One region of the Streptomyces sp. NPDC088762 genome, then DNA from elsewhere that is predicted to be linked to it. Evidence: riboswitches for the same ligand, from Rfam matches in the RefSeq annotation. Region 1 holds a riboswitch; each other region holds the start of a gene.

Region 1 (4,537 bases):
GCGCGGTGATCTTCGCTTCGCTGTTCTTCGTCAAGGCGGTCTTCGTCGGCGTCATCGTCGTCGCGGTCGTCGTGGGCCTGTGGGAGCTCACGTCCCGGCTCCAGGAGAAGAAGGGCATCAAGGCCCCGCTCGTCCCGCTCGCGGTCGGCGGCGCGGCCATGGTCATCGCCGGCTACGTCCGGGGCGCCGAGGGCGCCTGGGTCGCCATGGCCCTGACCGCCCTGGCGGTCCTGGTCTGGCGGATGACCGAACCGCCCGAGGACTACCTCAAGGACGTCACGGCCGGTGTCTTCGCGGCGTTCTACGTGCCCTTCCTGGCCACCTTCGTCGCGATGCTGCTCACCGCCGGGGACGGGCCCCAGCGCGTGGTCACCTTCCTCGTCCTGACCGTGGTCAGCGACACCGGGGCGTACGCGGTCGGCTGGCGGTTCGGCAAGACCAAGCTCGCGCCCCGCATCAGCCCCGGGAAGACCCGCGAGGGGCTGTTCGGAGCGGTCGCCTTCGCGATGGGTGCCGGCGCGCTGTGCATGGAGTTCCTGATCGACGACGGCTCGTGGTGGCAGGGCCTGCTGCTGGGGCTGGCGGTCGCGGTCAGCGCCACCCTGGGCGACCTGGGTGAGTCGATGATCAAGCGTGACCTGGGCATCAAGGACATGGGCACCCTGCTCCCCGGACACGGGGGCATCATGGACCGGCTCGACTCGCTGCTGCCGACCGCCCCGGTGGTCTGGCTGCTGCTGGCGGCCTTCGTCGGCACCGGCTGACCCGTTTGGGCCGGGTTATCCTGGAGGGCGCGTCGCGATTGCGTGACGCGCCCTTTCCGTCTTGCGGCCACGCCGCGGACCCGGCCCTGCACGCGCGGGGTGTCCCCCACCTCGTCGCACTGAGGAGTACCGCATGGCCCCCCGTCCCGTTCCGGGTGAGCTCACCTTCGTCGCGCCCCGCGGAGCGAAGAAGCCGCCCCGGCACCTCGCCGACATGACCCCGGCCGAGCGCCGTGAGGCGGTCGCCGCGATCGGCGAGAAGCCGTTCCGGGCCAAGCAGCTCTCGCAGCACTACTTCGCGCGGTACGCGCACGACCCGGCCGAGTGGACCGACATCCCGGCGGGCTCCCGGGAGAAGCTCCAGCAGGAGCTGCTGCCGGAGCTGATGAACGTCGTCCGGCACATCTCGTGCGACGACGACACCACCCGCAAGACCCTGTGGAAGCTGCACGACGGCACGCTCGTCGAGTCCGTGCTGATGCGCTACCCCGACCGGGTCACCATGTGCATCTCCTCGCAGGCAGGCTGCGGCATGAACTGCCCGTTCTGCGCCACCGGCCAGGCGGGCCTCGACCGCAACCTGTCCACCGCCGAGATCGTGCACCAGATCGTCGACGGCATGCGCGCCCTGCGCGACGGCGAGGTCCCCGGCGGCCCGGCCCGCCTGTCGAACATCGTCTTCATGGGCATGGGCGAGCCCCTGGCCAACTACAACCGCGTGGTCGGCGCCATCCGCCGCCTCACGGACCCCGAGCCCGACGGCCTGGGCCTGTCGCAGCGCGGCATCACCGTCTCCACCGTCGGCCTGGTCCCGGCCATGCTGCGCTTCGCCGACGAGGGCTTCAAGTGCCGCCTCGCGGTCTCGCTGCACGCCCCCGACGACGAGCTGCGCGACACCCTCGTCCCCGTGAACACCCGCTGGAACGTCCGCGAGGTGCTCGACGCGGCCTGGGAGTACGCGGAGAAGTCCGGCCGCCGTATCTCCATCGAGTACGCCCTGATCCGCGACATCAACGACCAGGCCTGGCGCGGGGACCTCCTGGGCCGCCTGCTCAAGGGCAAGCGTGTCCACGTCAACCTGATCCCGCTGAACCCGACGCCGGGCTCCAAGTGGACCGCCTCGCGCCCCGAGGACGAGAGGGCCTTCGTGGAGGCCATCGCCCGGCACGGCGTGCCCGTGACCGTACGGGACACGCGCGGCCAGGAGATCGACGGCGCGTGCGGGCAGCTGGCCGCATCGGAACGGTAGGTTCCGGGCCTGACCGTCCACATTCGGCCACGGGGTACCCTGTGGCCGAACCAATTTCATATTCCGACAGGGGAGCGCCACAGCGCTGAGAGTGCGGTAACCGTCATCCGCAGACCCTCTGAACCTCGCCCCGGTCATTCGGGGTAGGAAGTTCGGTCATCACTCAAGCTGTTGCGCCCTGCCCGGCGTCCGCTCCCACAGAGCGCCGGGCAGGGCCGCGTCTTCTCCTGGACATCCCAGGAGGAATTCACCAGTGAGCACCACCAGGAAGATCACGGTCGTCGCGCTCGCGGCCGCGCTCGGCGTCACCACGCTCAGCGCCTGCGGCGGCGACGCCAAGGACAAGCCCTCGGGCGCGTCCGACGCCCCGAAGTCCAAGACCGTCACGCTCGTCTCCCACGACTCCTTCAACGTGACCGAGGCGGTCCTCAAGGAGTTCGAGCAGCAGAGCGGCTACACCGTCAAGGTCCTGAAGTCCGGGGACGCGGGCGCCGCCCTGAACCAGGAGATCCTCACCAAGGGCTCCCCCCGCGGGGACGTCTTCTTCGGCGTCGACAACACCCTCCTCTCGCGCGCCCTCGACAACGGCATCTTCACGCCGTACGAGGCCAAGGGCCTGGCCGGCGTGAAGCCCGAGTACGTGCTCGACAAGGAGCACCGGGTCACCCCGATCGACTCCGGTGACATCTGCGTCAACTACGACAAGGCGTACTTCGCCGACAAGAAGATCGCCCCGCCGCAGACGCTGGACGACCTGGTCAAGCCGGAGTACAAGAACCTGCTGGTCACCGAGAACGCCGCGACCTCCTCGCCCGGCCTCGGCTTCCTGCTCGCCTCCGTCGGCAAGTACGGCGAAGAGGGCTGGAAGGACTACTGGAGCAAGCTCAAGGCCAACGGCGTCGAGGTCGTCGACGGCTGGGAGCAGGCCTACAACGAGCGCTTCTCCGGCTCCGCGGGCGGCAAGAAGGCCAAGGGCGACCGCCCGCTGGTCGTCTCCTACGCCTCCAGCCCGCCGGTCGAGGTGCTCTACGCCGACCCCCAGCCGGCCGAGGCCCCCACGGGCGTCGCCACCGGCACCTGCTTCCGCCAGATCGAGTTCGCCGGTCTGCTGAAGGGCGCGAAGAACGAGGAGGGCGGCAAGGCCCTCGTGGACTTCCTGATCGGCAAGAAGTTCCAGGAAGACATGCCGCTCCAGATGTTCGTGAACCCCGTGACGAAGGACGCCGCCCTGCCGGAGCTGTTCACGAAGCACGGAGTGGTGGTCGAGAAGCCGGAGAGCGTCGCACCGGAGACCATCGCCAAGAACCGTGAGCAGTGGGTCAAGGCATGGACCTCGATCGTCGTGAAGTAGGCGGTACGAAGGAGCCGGGCGCGGCGCCGGGGGGCGCCGCGCCGGGCTCCGGCCCGGGCCCGGGCCCTGGTTCGCGTCCCGTTCTCGGTGAAGGCGGCCGGGCGACCGCCGTGCGGCTCGCGCTGATGGCCGTGCCGCTGGCCTTCTTCGGGCTGTTCTTCGCCTATCCCGTCGCCGCGATCGTCGGGCGCGGGCTCAAGACCGGCGACGGCTGGCAGTTCGGCCGGATCGGCGAGGTCGTCGCCCGCCCCGACATCGCCGGCGTGCTGTGGTTCACCACCTGGCAGGCGGTGGCCTCCACCGCGCTCACGCTGCTGATCGCGCTTCCCGGCGCGTACGTGTTCGCGCGCTTCGAGTTCCCCGGCAAGCAGCTGCTGCGGGCCGTGGTGACCGTGCCCTTCGTGCTGCCGACCGTGGTGGTCGGCACCGCCTTCCTCGCGCTCGTCGGCCGCGGAGGGCTGCTGGACGAGATGTGGGGCGTCCGGCTCGACACCACCGTGTGGGCGATCCTCCTCGCGCACGTCTTCTTCAACTACGCCGTCGTCGTACGGACGGTGGGCGGGCTCTGGGCGCAGCTGGACCCGCGCCAGGAGGAGGCCGCCCGCGTCCTGGGCGCGGGCAGGTTCGCCGCCTGGCGGCGCGTGACGCTGCCCGCGCTGGCCCCGGCGGTGGCCGCCGCCTCGCTGATGGTCTTCCTCTTCACGTTCAGCTCCTTCGGCGTCGTGGTGATCCTCGGCGGTCCCTCGTACTCCACCCTGGAGGTGGAGGTCTACCGGCAGACCGCGCAGCTCCTGGACCTGCCGACGGCCGCCGTCCTGACGATGGTGCAGTTCGCGGCGATCGGACTGATCCTCGGCGTGCACGCCTGGACCGTACGCAAACGGGAGACCGCGCTGCGGCTGGTGGATCCGGGACGGACCGCGCACCGGCCGCGCGGGGCCGCGCAGCGGCTGCTGCTCGCCGCCGTGCTCGTGACGGTGGCGCTCCTCGTCGTGCTGCCGCTGGGTGTGCTGGTGGAGCGGTCCTTCGACGCCCCGGGAGGGTACGGCCTCGGCTTCTACCGGGCCCTGCAGGACGCGGCCGCGGGAGGTGGAACGTTCCTGGTGCCGCCGCTGGAGGCGATCTGGAACTCCCTGCGGTACGCGCTCGCCGCCACCGCGATCGCCCTGGCCA
Region 2 (4,537 bases), on a different contig from region 1:
GCGCACGGTCTGCCGCGGACGGGCCCTCTGAGTAATCCGACAGGGATGGTGGGCGGCTTGTGACACCCCAAGACGGCCGTTGGACGCTGAGAAGTGAGGAGCGCGTAGCGATCTGGCGCGCTTGTGGGGTGCTGATGGGCTGTCGGTCGCCGTTTGGTTGGGGTATCGGCCCCAGATGGGCTGCGGACGCCGAGATATGAGGAGCGCGTAGCGATCTGACGCGCCCGCCGACCCCGAATGACTCTCGGCTCGTCATGTGGTGCAGGTATCAGCCGTAGGCGGTCGCCGGACGCCGAGAGGTGAGAAGCGCGTAGCGATCTGATGCGCGGATCGGCTCCGACCGCCCGGAAACGGGCCCGGGTGCCCGGTGGGCCGACGCCCGGTCCCTCGTGTGGTCTCTGGCGGTGGCCGTCCCTTCGCTCTCGCCCGGCCCGTTCTTTTGGGGGTTTCCCGGCAGTCTTCGTTTTTCCGTGGCGGGACGGTCTGTCAAGGGTCGCCGTAGGCGATCGCGAAGCGACGCGACCGCAGGGAGCGCCCTTGACAGGCCGGCCCGACGCGGAAGGACGATGGGACTGACGGGAAACTCCCAAACCCTCACGGCTTCCGATTCATCGGCTACCGAACCCCGAAGCCCCCGACCCGCAGGGCCGGCCCACCCCCGCGGGATGCCGACGGCCCCCGGCCCCGCCCACCCACCCACCGGGCCCGGCTCCGCCGCCGAGAGGGGCGGGTGGGCAGCCGCCGCGTCGGCGCGGGGCGCGAGGGGGTGGAAGTCCCGCCCGCGCGTGAACCCGTACTCAGAACGCCGGCCGCTCCGGATCCAAAGCAGCGCGCCCCTCCGTCGGGGACGACGCCTCGGCGAAGCGGCGCTGGGGGATGCGGCCCGCCCGGTGGGCCAGGCGGCCCGCCGACACGGCGTCCCGCATCGCCGCCGCCATCAGGACCGGTTCCTGTGCGCGGGTCACCGCCGAGGCCAGCATCACCGCCGCGCAGCCCAGCTCCATGGCCAGGGCGGCGTCCGAGGCCGTGCCGGCCCCGGCGTCCAGGATCACCGGGACCCCGGCCCGTTCCACGATCAGCTCGAAGTTGTGCGGGTTGCGGATGCCCATGCCGGAGCCGATCGGGGAGCCCAGCGGCATGATCGCCGCGCACCCGACGTCTTCCAGCTTGCGCGCGAGCACCGGGTCGTCGTTCGTGTACGGGAGCACGGTGAAGCCCTCGTCGACCAGGATTTCGGCGGCGTCCAGCAGCTCGACGCCGTCGGGCAGGAGGGTCCGCTCGTCCGCGACCACCTCCAGCTTGATCCAGTCGGTGCCCAGCGCCTCGCGGGCCAGCCGGGCCGTGAGCACGGCCTCGCCCGCGGTGAAGCAGCCCGCCGTGTTCGGCAGCACCGCGATGTCCAGCTTCGACAGTACGGACAGGACCGAGCCCTGGACCGTGGGGTCCAGCCGGCGCATCGCCACGGTGGTGAGTTCGGTGCCGGAGGTGACGAGGGCCCGTTCCAGGACGTCCAGGCTCGGGGCCCCGCCGGTACCCATGATCAGGCGGGAGGAGAAGGTCCGGTCGCCGAGGGTGAAGAGGTCGTCGGCCATGTCGCTCAGCCTCCCTGGACCGCGGTGAGGACCTCGACCCGGTCGCCCTCGCCCACCGGGGTGGCCGGCCACTGCCCGCGCGGGACGACGGTCTCGTTGAGCGCCGCGGCCACGCCGGAGGGCGCCGTGGTCAGGGTGGCGACCACCGCGTCGAGCGTGGTGCCGGGCGCGACCTCGCGCGGCTCGCCGTTGACGGAGACGGAGAAGGAGACGGGGAGGGTCATGCGTACGACTCCTGTCGTGCGGCGGAGAAGCGGCGCGGCGTGAAGGGGCGGGCGACGTCCGGCAGTTCGCCGGTGGTCAGCAGCTCGGCCATCACATCGCCGGTGAGCGGGGTCAGCAGGACCCCGTTGCGGTAGTGCCCGGTGGCCAGGTGCAGGCCCGGCAGGTCGGTGGGGCCCAGCAGCGGGGCGTTGTCGGGGGAGCCTGGCCGCAGTCCCGCCCGGGTTTCGGTGAGGGGGAGTTCGGTGATGCCGGGCACCAGCTCGTGGGCGTCGCGCAGGAGTTCGTAGACCCCGCCCGCCGTGACGGTGGTGTCCCAGCCCAGTTCCTCGCTGGTGGCGCCGATGACGAGTTCGCCGTTCTCGCGCGGCACCAGGTAGACGTGGCTGCCGCGCACGACCGCCCGTACCGTCCGCGACAGGAACGGCGCGTACGCCGCCGGTACGGACAGGCGCAGGACCTGGCCCTTCACCGGCCGTACGGGGGCCACGACCTCCGGCGGTACGCCCGTCAGCCGGCCGCTGAGGGAGCCCGCGGCCAGGACCACCTGGTCCGCGCGCAGCTCCGTACCGTCGCCGAGGACCGCCCCGGCCGCCCGGTCCGCGGTGACCAGCAGCTTCTGCGCGGCGGCCCGGTGGATGCTCACCCCGGCGCCCTCGCAGGCGGCCAGCAGGGCGGCGGCGAGCCGGCGGGGGTCGACCTGGTGGTCGCCGTCCACGCGCAGCCCGCCGCGTACGCCCGGGGCCAGCATCGGCTCCAGGCGGCGGCACTCGCGGCCGGTGAGCCACTCGGACTCCAGGCCGCAGCGGCGCTGGAGGGCGTGCAGCTCGCGCAGGTGGAGCCGGTCGTCGGCGTCGAGGGCGACGGCGAGGGTGCCGCAGGCGCGGTAGCCGATGTCCATGCCGCCGCTCGCGTCGGCGAGCTCGGCGGCGAACTCGGGGTAGCGGGCGGCGGAGGCGAGGTTGAGGCCCAGCAGGGTCTCCTCGCCGTAGTGGAGTTCGGTGACGGCGGCCAGCATGCCCGCCGCGACCTGGGCGGCCCCGCCGCCGGGCGCCGGGTCGGCGAGGATGGTGCGCAGGCCGCGCCGGGCCGCCCGCCAGGCCGTGACCAGGCCGATGATGCCGCCCCCGATGACGAGGACGTCGGATCCCGTTCCGGATCCCTTCCGAGATGAGTGCATGGGCGTCCAGCCCCTCCCTTCGCCGGCATGACCCGGATCAGGTTCGTACGGTCGGAGGCCGGCCAGCCTCCCTCTCAGCCCGGTGCGCCCGGACTCCCGCGATAGGTACGGTGGCCAGACTAACCCTGCCGCGGACGGTGGGTAAGGGGCACCTCTTCCTGACGGAGCGTCAGATGATTAGGGTGTGCGGATGATCATGCAGACGGAAAAGACAGACAGCGGCGTGGTGATCGTCGGCGCCGGAATGGCCGGCGTGCAGACCGCGGTCGCCCTGCGCGAGCAGGGCTTCACCGGTCCGGTGACCCTGCTGGGAGCCGAGCCCCACCAGCCCTACGACCGGCCCCCGCTGTCCAAGGCGGTGCTGCTCGGAAAGGCCGAGGACTCGGCGTTCGACGTGGACTTCGAAGGCCTCGGCATCGAGCTCAGACTCGGTACGGAGGTCACCGGACTGCGCGCCGCCGACCAGGAGCTGGACACCGAGGCGGGCCCGGTCCCGTACGGGATCCTCGTGCTGGCCACCGGCGCCGAACCGCTGACCCTGCCCGGCACCGGCGGCGTCCCGGGCGTCCACCTCCTGCGCACCCTCGACGACGCGGCGCGGCTGCGCCCGGTGCTGGAACAGGCCCCCTCGACGGTGGTCGTCGGGGCGGGCTGGATCGGCGCGGAGTTCGCCACCGCGGCCCGCGAGGCGGGCTGCGAGGTGACCGTCGTCGAGGCCGCGGACCGGGTCCTCGCCGGCGCGCTGCCCGCGGAGGTCGCCGAGCCCATGGCGAGCTGGTACGCCGAGACCGGCGCCGAGCTGATCACCGGCGCCAAGGTCGCCGGAATCGAGGAGGGCCGGGTCCTGCTGGCCGACGGGCGCACCCTGCCGGCCGGCGCCGTGGTCGTCGGCATCGGCGCCCGCCCCGCCACCGGCTGGCTGGCCGGCACCGGGGTGGAGCTGGGCCCCGACGGCGCGGTCGTCGCCGACGAGTACCTGCGCACCTCGCTGCCGGGGGTGTACGCGGTCGGCGACTGCGCCTCCTTCCCCTCCGGCCGGTACGGGAAGCGGCTGCTCGTGCACCACTGGGACAACGCGCTCCAGGGTCCGCGCACGGTCGCCGCGAACATCCTGTCCGGCGAGCCGGCCAAGGCCTACGACCCGGTGCCGTACTTCTGGTCGGAGCAGTTCGGCCGCTTCGTGCAGTACGCCGGCCACCACGGCGGGGCCGACACCACGATCTGGCGCGGCAACCCGGCCGCCGAGCGCACCTGGTCGGTGTGCTGGCTGCGCGACGGCGCCCTGGTCGCCGTCCTGGCCGTGGGCCGCCCCCGCGACGTGGCGCAGGGCCGCAGGCTCATCGAGACGGGCGAACCGGTGGACCCCGCCAAGGTCGCCGACCCGGCGGTGGCCCTGAAGTCGGCCACCGCCTAGGCGCGCCGGAGCGGCCGGAGCGACCCGTACGGGGCCGCTCCGGTACCGGGGGCCGGTCCGAGATGGCAGGCTTGTGTCCGTGACCGAGATTGACGCAAAGATCGATGCCCTCGTCCCCTCCTGGCTGTA
Region 3 (4,537 bases), on a different contig from region 1:
GTGAGTGGTAAGGAAATCGGAGCGGGCGGTTCCGTGATTGCGCCAGGAGGGGGAACATGACGGGCGAAACCCCTCACATCCCGGGAATCGGCGGATAGAGTGGCAATCTGTGCCGTTCCCTGGGCACCGAAAGTCGGTTTCGCGCCGCTCTGACCCGCGGTCACCCGAACCAGCCGCCGTGCACGACCCCCAGGAGCGACGGCATGCGCGGGGGCGGCCCCCGCAGGGCGGGCCGCCCAAGGCCCGCCGCCACGCCTGGGGGTGAGCTTTGTCTCCGGTTCACAACGCCGGTGTGCCGACTCTGATCGGCTCGGTGCAGCGGGCGCTGAGGCTGCTCGAAGCGGTGGGCTCCCACAGCGAGGGAGCCCCGGCGAAACAGCTGGCGCGAGAGGCGGGGCTGCCGCTCCCCACCGCCTACCACCTGCTCCGCACCCTGACCCACGAGGGCTACCTGCGCCGGGAGAACGGCGTGTTCGTGCTGGGCGACGCAGCCCTGCGGCTCGCAGGCGGCGGGCTCCAGCAGAAACGTCGCAGCATGATCCTCGACTCCCTCGCGCACTTCCGTGACGCGGTCGGGGCCCCCGTCTACTTCGCGGTCTACCGCGAGGGTGAAATCGAGCTCGTGGGCGTCTCGGACACCCCTGCCCACCCAGCCTGCGAGGAATGGGCGGACTTCAGGGAGACCGGGCACGCGCACGCCATCGGTCAGTGCCTGCTGGGACAACTCGACGCCAAGGCCCGCAGGGACCACTACGACCGGCATCCGGTCGAGGCCATCACCGCTCATACCGTGCGGGATCTGCGGTCCCTGGAAGAACGGATCGGATCCCTCGAGCGAATGCAGCCTGTAACCGAACGCCAGGAATATGCCCTCGGCACAGTTTGCGCCGCGATCCCCATTACAGCGGGCGATACCGCCGCAACCATGGCGATTTCGCTTCCCGTGCACCAGGAAAATCGATTGCTGTGTGTGGTCGACCGACTACGGAGTGAAGTAGGCGCGCTGTTGAGCACCCTCTCCTTCTCTATCAGTATCTGAAAACTCACTCCTTGTGATCTGCTAGCGCTTCCACCACTCTTGTCAAGAGGCCTCGGGGGACCATTCCTGGCCACTTCCACTACAGCGGGGTAGGCAATGCGCGAGTCGGTACAGGCAGAGGTCATGATGAGCTTCCTCGTTTCCGAGGAGCTCTCGTTCCGGATCCCGGTGGAACTCCGGTACGACGCTCGTGACCCCTACGCAGTCCGCCTTACCTTCCACCTTCCCGGAGACGCGCCCGTGACCTGGGCGTTCGGCCGGGAACTCCTCCTCGACGGCATCAACAAGCCGTGCGGTGATGGTGATGTGCACATCGCGCCCACCGATCCCGAGGAGCTGTCCGATGTCCACATCCGTCTCCAGGTCGGTGGCGACCGGGCCCTGTTCCGCGCCGGCGCGGCGCCGCTCGTCGCGTTCCTCGACCGGACCGACCGGCTCGTTCCGCTCGGTCAGGAGCGCAACCTGGGTGACTTCGAGGGGAACCTCGACGACGCGCTCGGCAAGATCCTGGCCGACTCGCAGCAGAACGAGCGGAACGCGGGCTGAGCACCGCGGCACCACCGCGTCATCGCGCCGGCTCAGCGCTTGCGCCGCCGGCCCCGGCCGCGGACCGGTCCCGAGGCCGGAGCCGCGGCCGGGGATCCCGGCCGGTCGGCTGAGACGACCAGGGCGGCCAGTGCCGTCGTCACCGGCACCGAGGCGACCAGTCCGATCGAGCCCACGAGCGTCCGTACGATCTCCTCCGCCACCAGCTCGCTGTTGGCCACCGAACCCATACTGCTGTTCGCGATCGAGAACAGCAGGAGCAGGGGCAGCGCCGCACCCGCGTAGGCCAGCACCAGGGTGTTGACCACCGATGCGATGTGGTCGCGGCCGATCCGGATGGCCGCCCTGTACAGGTGCCGAGGCCCCATGGAGGGGTCGGCCTGGTGAAGTTCCCAGACCGCCGAGGTCTGGGTGACCGTCACGTCGTCGAGTACGCCCAGCGATCCGATGATCACACCCGCGAGCAGCAAACCGCTCATGTCGATGTCCGGGTAGAGCCCGTGGATCAGTCCGGTGTTGTCGTCGGTGTTGCCGCTGAGGAACGCCCAGTCGATGAACAGCGAGCCCAGCAGCCCGATCAGCAGCAGCGAGACGAGCGTGCCGAGGACGGCGACCGAGGTACGTGCGGTCAGGCCATGGCACATGTACAGGGCGATCAGCATGATGGCGCTCGCGCCGACGACCGCGACGACCAGCGGGTTCGAACCCTGGAGGATGGCCGGGAGGATGAAGAGGGTCAGTACGCCGAAGCTGACGATCAGCGCGATCAGCGCGAACAGGCCCCGCATCCGGCCGACGACGACGACCGCGACCGCGAAGATGCCGGCCAGCAGGGCCATCGGGAACTTGCGGTTCACGTCGATCACCGAGTACTGGAGGTCCCGGGGGGCGTCCGGCGCGTACGCGACCACCACCTCCTGACCCTTCGCCAACTGCCGTGGTGCGCCCGGCTGGACGATCTCCACGAACGTGCGGCCCTTGTCCGGCCCGGTGCCCACCTCGACGGTGGCCTTCTTGCACTCGCCGGTCTGTGCGGCCTGGGCCTCGCGGCCCTCGGGGGTGGACGTGTCGCCGGTGGGCGGTACCTGTGAGGCGTTCACCGATTTGCAGTCGACACGCTCCAGTGAGGTGACCGTGCCCTGCTGCGTCTGCCGGTCGAAGCCCACGCCCGTGCGCTCGTGGGCCGGGGCGCCGCCCGGCCAGAGCACCGCCATGCCGATGAACACGGCGGCGGCGAAGGGGATCAGTACGGCCGCGATGACCTTGCGCAGGTGCTGGGAGACGGGGGCCGCGGGGCCGTGGCCATGGCTGTGACCGTGGGAATGGCCGGAGGCGTGACCGTGGCCTGCGTGCTCGTGGCCCGTGGGGCCGGTGGGTTCACCGGGGACATGGGGGTCGTTGGGGGGCTGCGGCGAGGACATCACCGGCAGATCATCGCAAGAGATGAGGGGGCCCACTGTTCAGCACGCCATAAATGACGCTAGCGTGGGGGCACCTTTGCACAACGCGGGAGCTCGGAGCACCGGGCTGAGAGGGCGCTGATCACCGTACGCGCAAGTAATGCGTACGGGAAGAGGCTGCGTCGACCGCCGAACCTGTTACCGGGTAATGCCGGCGTAGGGAGATCAGGTCTCATGACCATTCAGGACGCACGCACGCCTGCCGTCAGCCAGAACGCCGACGGCCAGACCGAGCGCCAGCCGGGCTGGCACAAGGGGTACGTGGCGGGCTCCCGCCCCGACATCCGGGTGCCGGTCCGCCAGGTCCACCTCACCAACGGCAAGGACGTGACGCTCTACGACACGTCCGGGCCGTACACCGATCCGCAGATCGAGACCGACGTCCGCCGGGGCCTCGCGCCGCTGCGCGAGAACTGGATCATCGGCCGCGGCGACACCGAGGAGTACGCGGGCCGTCCCGTGCGCCCCGAGGACGACGGCATCAAGCACACCTCGCCGCGCGGCGGTCTCAAGAACCTCGACGCGGTCTTCCCGGGCCGCCCCCGCCAGCCCCGCCGGGGCCGTGACGGCGCCGCCGTCACGCAGCTCGCGTACGCCCGCCGGGGCGAGATCACCCCGGAGATGGAGTACGTCGCGATCCGCGAGAACGTCTCCCCGGAGGTCGTCCGCGAGGAGATCGCCGCAGGTCGCGCCGTACTGCCGGCCAACGTGAACCACCCCGAGATCGAGCCGATGATCATCGGCAAGCGGTTCCTGGTGAAGGTCAACGCCAACATCGGCAACTCCGCCGTCACCTCCTCCATCGAGGAGGAGGTCGACAAGATGACCTGGGCGACCAAGTGGGGCGCCGACACGGTCATGGACCTCTCGACCGGCCGCAACATCCACACCACCCGCGAGTGGGTGCTGCGCAACTCCCCCGTCCCGATCGGCACCGTCCCGCTCTACCAGGCGCTGGAGAAGGTCGACGGCCGCGCCGAGGACCTGACCTGGGAGATCTACAAGGACACGGTCATCGAGCAGGCCGAGCAGGGCGTCGACTACATGACGGTCCACGCCGGCGTGCTGCTGCCGTACGTGCCGCTGACCGCCCGCCGCAAGACGGGCATCGTCTCCCGCGGCGGCTCGATCATGGCCGCGTGGTGCCTCGCGCACCACAAGGAGAACTTCCTCTACACGAACTTCGAGGAGCTCTGCGACATCCTCGCGACGTACGACGTCACGTACTCGCTGGGCGACGGCCTGCGCCCCGGTTCCATCGCCGACGCCAACGACGCGGCGCAGTTCGCGGAGCTCAAGACGCTGGGCGAGCTGAACACGATCGCCAAGCGCCACAACGTCCAGACCATGATCGAGGGTCCGGGCCACGTCCCGATGCACAAGATCAAGGAGAACATCGACCTCCAGCAGGAGATCTGCGAGGAGGCGCCGTTCTACACGCTGGGCCCGCTGACCACGGACGTCGCGCCCGCCTACGACCACATCACCTCGG

The links. Region 1 has a riboswitch for thiamine pyrophosphate ahead of ACIP5M_RS29710 (thiamine ABC transporter substrate binding subunit). Riboswitches for the same ligand answer to the same signal wherever they lie in the genome.
Region 2: linked by a shared signal. The riboswitch ahead of thiO (glycine oxidase ThiO) and the one ahead of ACIP5M_RS29710 (thiamine ABC transporter substrate binding subunit) in region 1 are both predicted to bind thiamine pyrophosphate.
Region 3: linked by a shared signal. The riboswitch ahead of thiC (phosphomethylpyrimidine synthase ThiC) and the one ahead of ACIP5M_RS29710 (thiamine ABC transporter substrate binding subunit) in region 1 are both predicted to bind thiamine pyrophosphate.

The regions. Positions count from the first base shown of each region.
Region 1 is NZ_JBIVKT010000017.1:91,882-96,418, reverse strand. Features, by position in the region: gene ACIP5M_RS29720 (phosphatidate cytidylyltransferase) at 1-764, shown strand, start outside; gene rlmN (23S rRNA (adenine(2503)-C(2))-methyltransferase RlmN) at 898-2,013, shown strand; TPP riboswitch at 2,072-2,181, shown strand; gene ACIP5M_RS29710 (thiamine ABC transporter substrate binding subunit) at 2,267-3,364, shown strand; gene ACIP5M_RS29705 (ABC transporter permease) at 3,490-4,537, shown strand, end outside.
Region 2 is NZ_JBIVKT010000020.1:20,948-25,484, forward strand. Features, by position in the region: gene ACIP5M_RS31685 (thiazole synthase) at 798-1,592, opposite strand; gene thiS (sulfur carrier protein ThiS) at 1,598-1,816, opposite strand; gene thiO (glycine oxidase ThiO) at 1,813-2,994, opposite strand; TPP riboswitch at 2,992-3,104, opposite strand; gene ACIP5M_RS31700 (NAD(P)/FAD-dependent oxidoreductase) at 3,185-4,408, shown strand; gene ACIP5M_RS31705 (Rv2175c family DNA-binding protein) at 4,488-4,537, shown strand, end outside.
Region 3 is NZ_JBIVKT010000001.1:483,930-488,466, reverse strand. Features, by position in the region: gene ACIP5M_RS02280 (DUF5326 family protein) at 1-11, shown strand, start outside; gene ACIP5M_RS02275 (IclR family transcriptional regulator) at 302-1,039, shown strand; gene ACIP5M_RS02270 (SsgA family sporulation/cell division regulator) at 1,136-1,585, shown strand; gene ACIP5M_RS02265 (YibE/F family protein) at 1,618-3,006, opposite strand; TPP riboswitch at 3,082-3,225, shown strand; gene thiC (phosphomethylpyrimidine synthase ThiC) at 3,220-4,537, shown strand, end outside.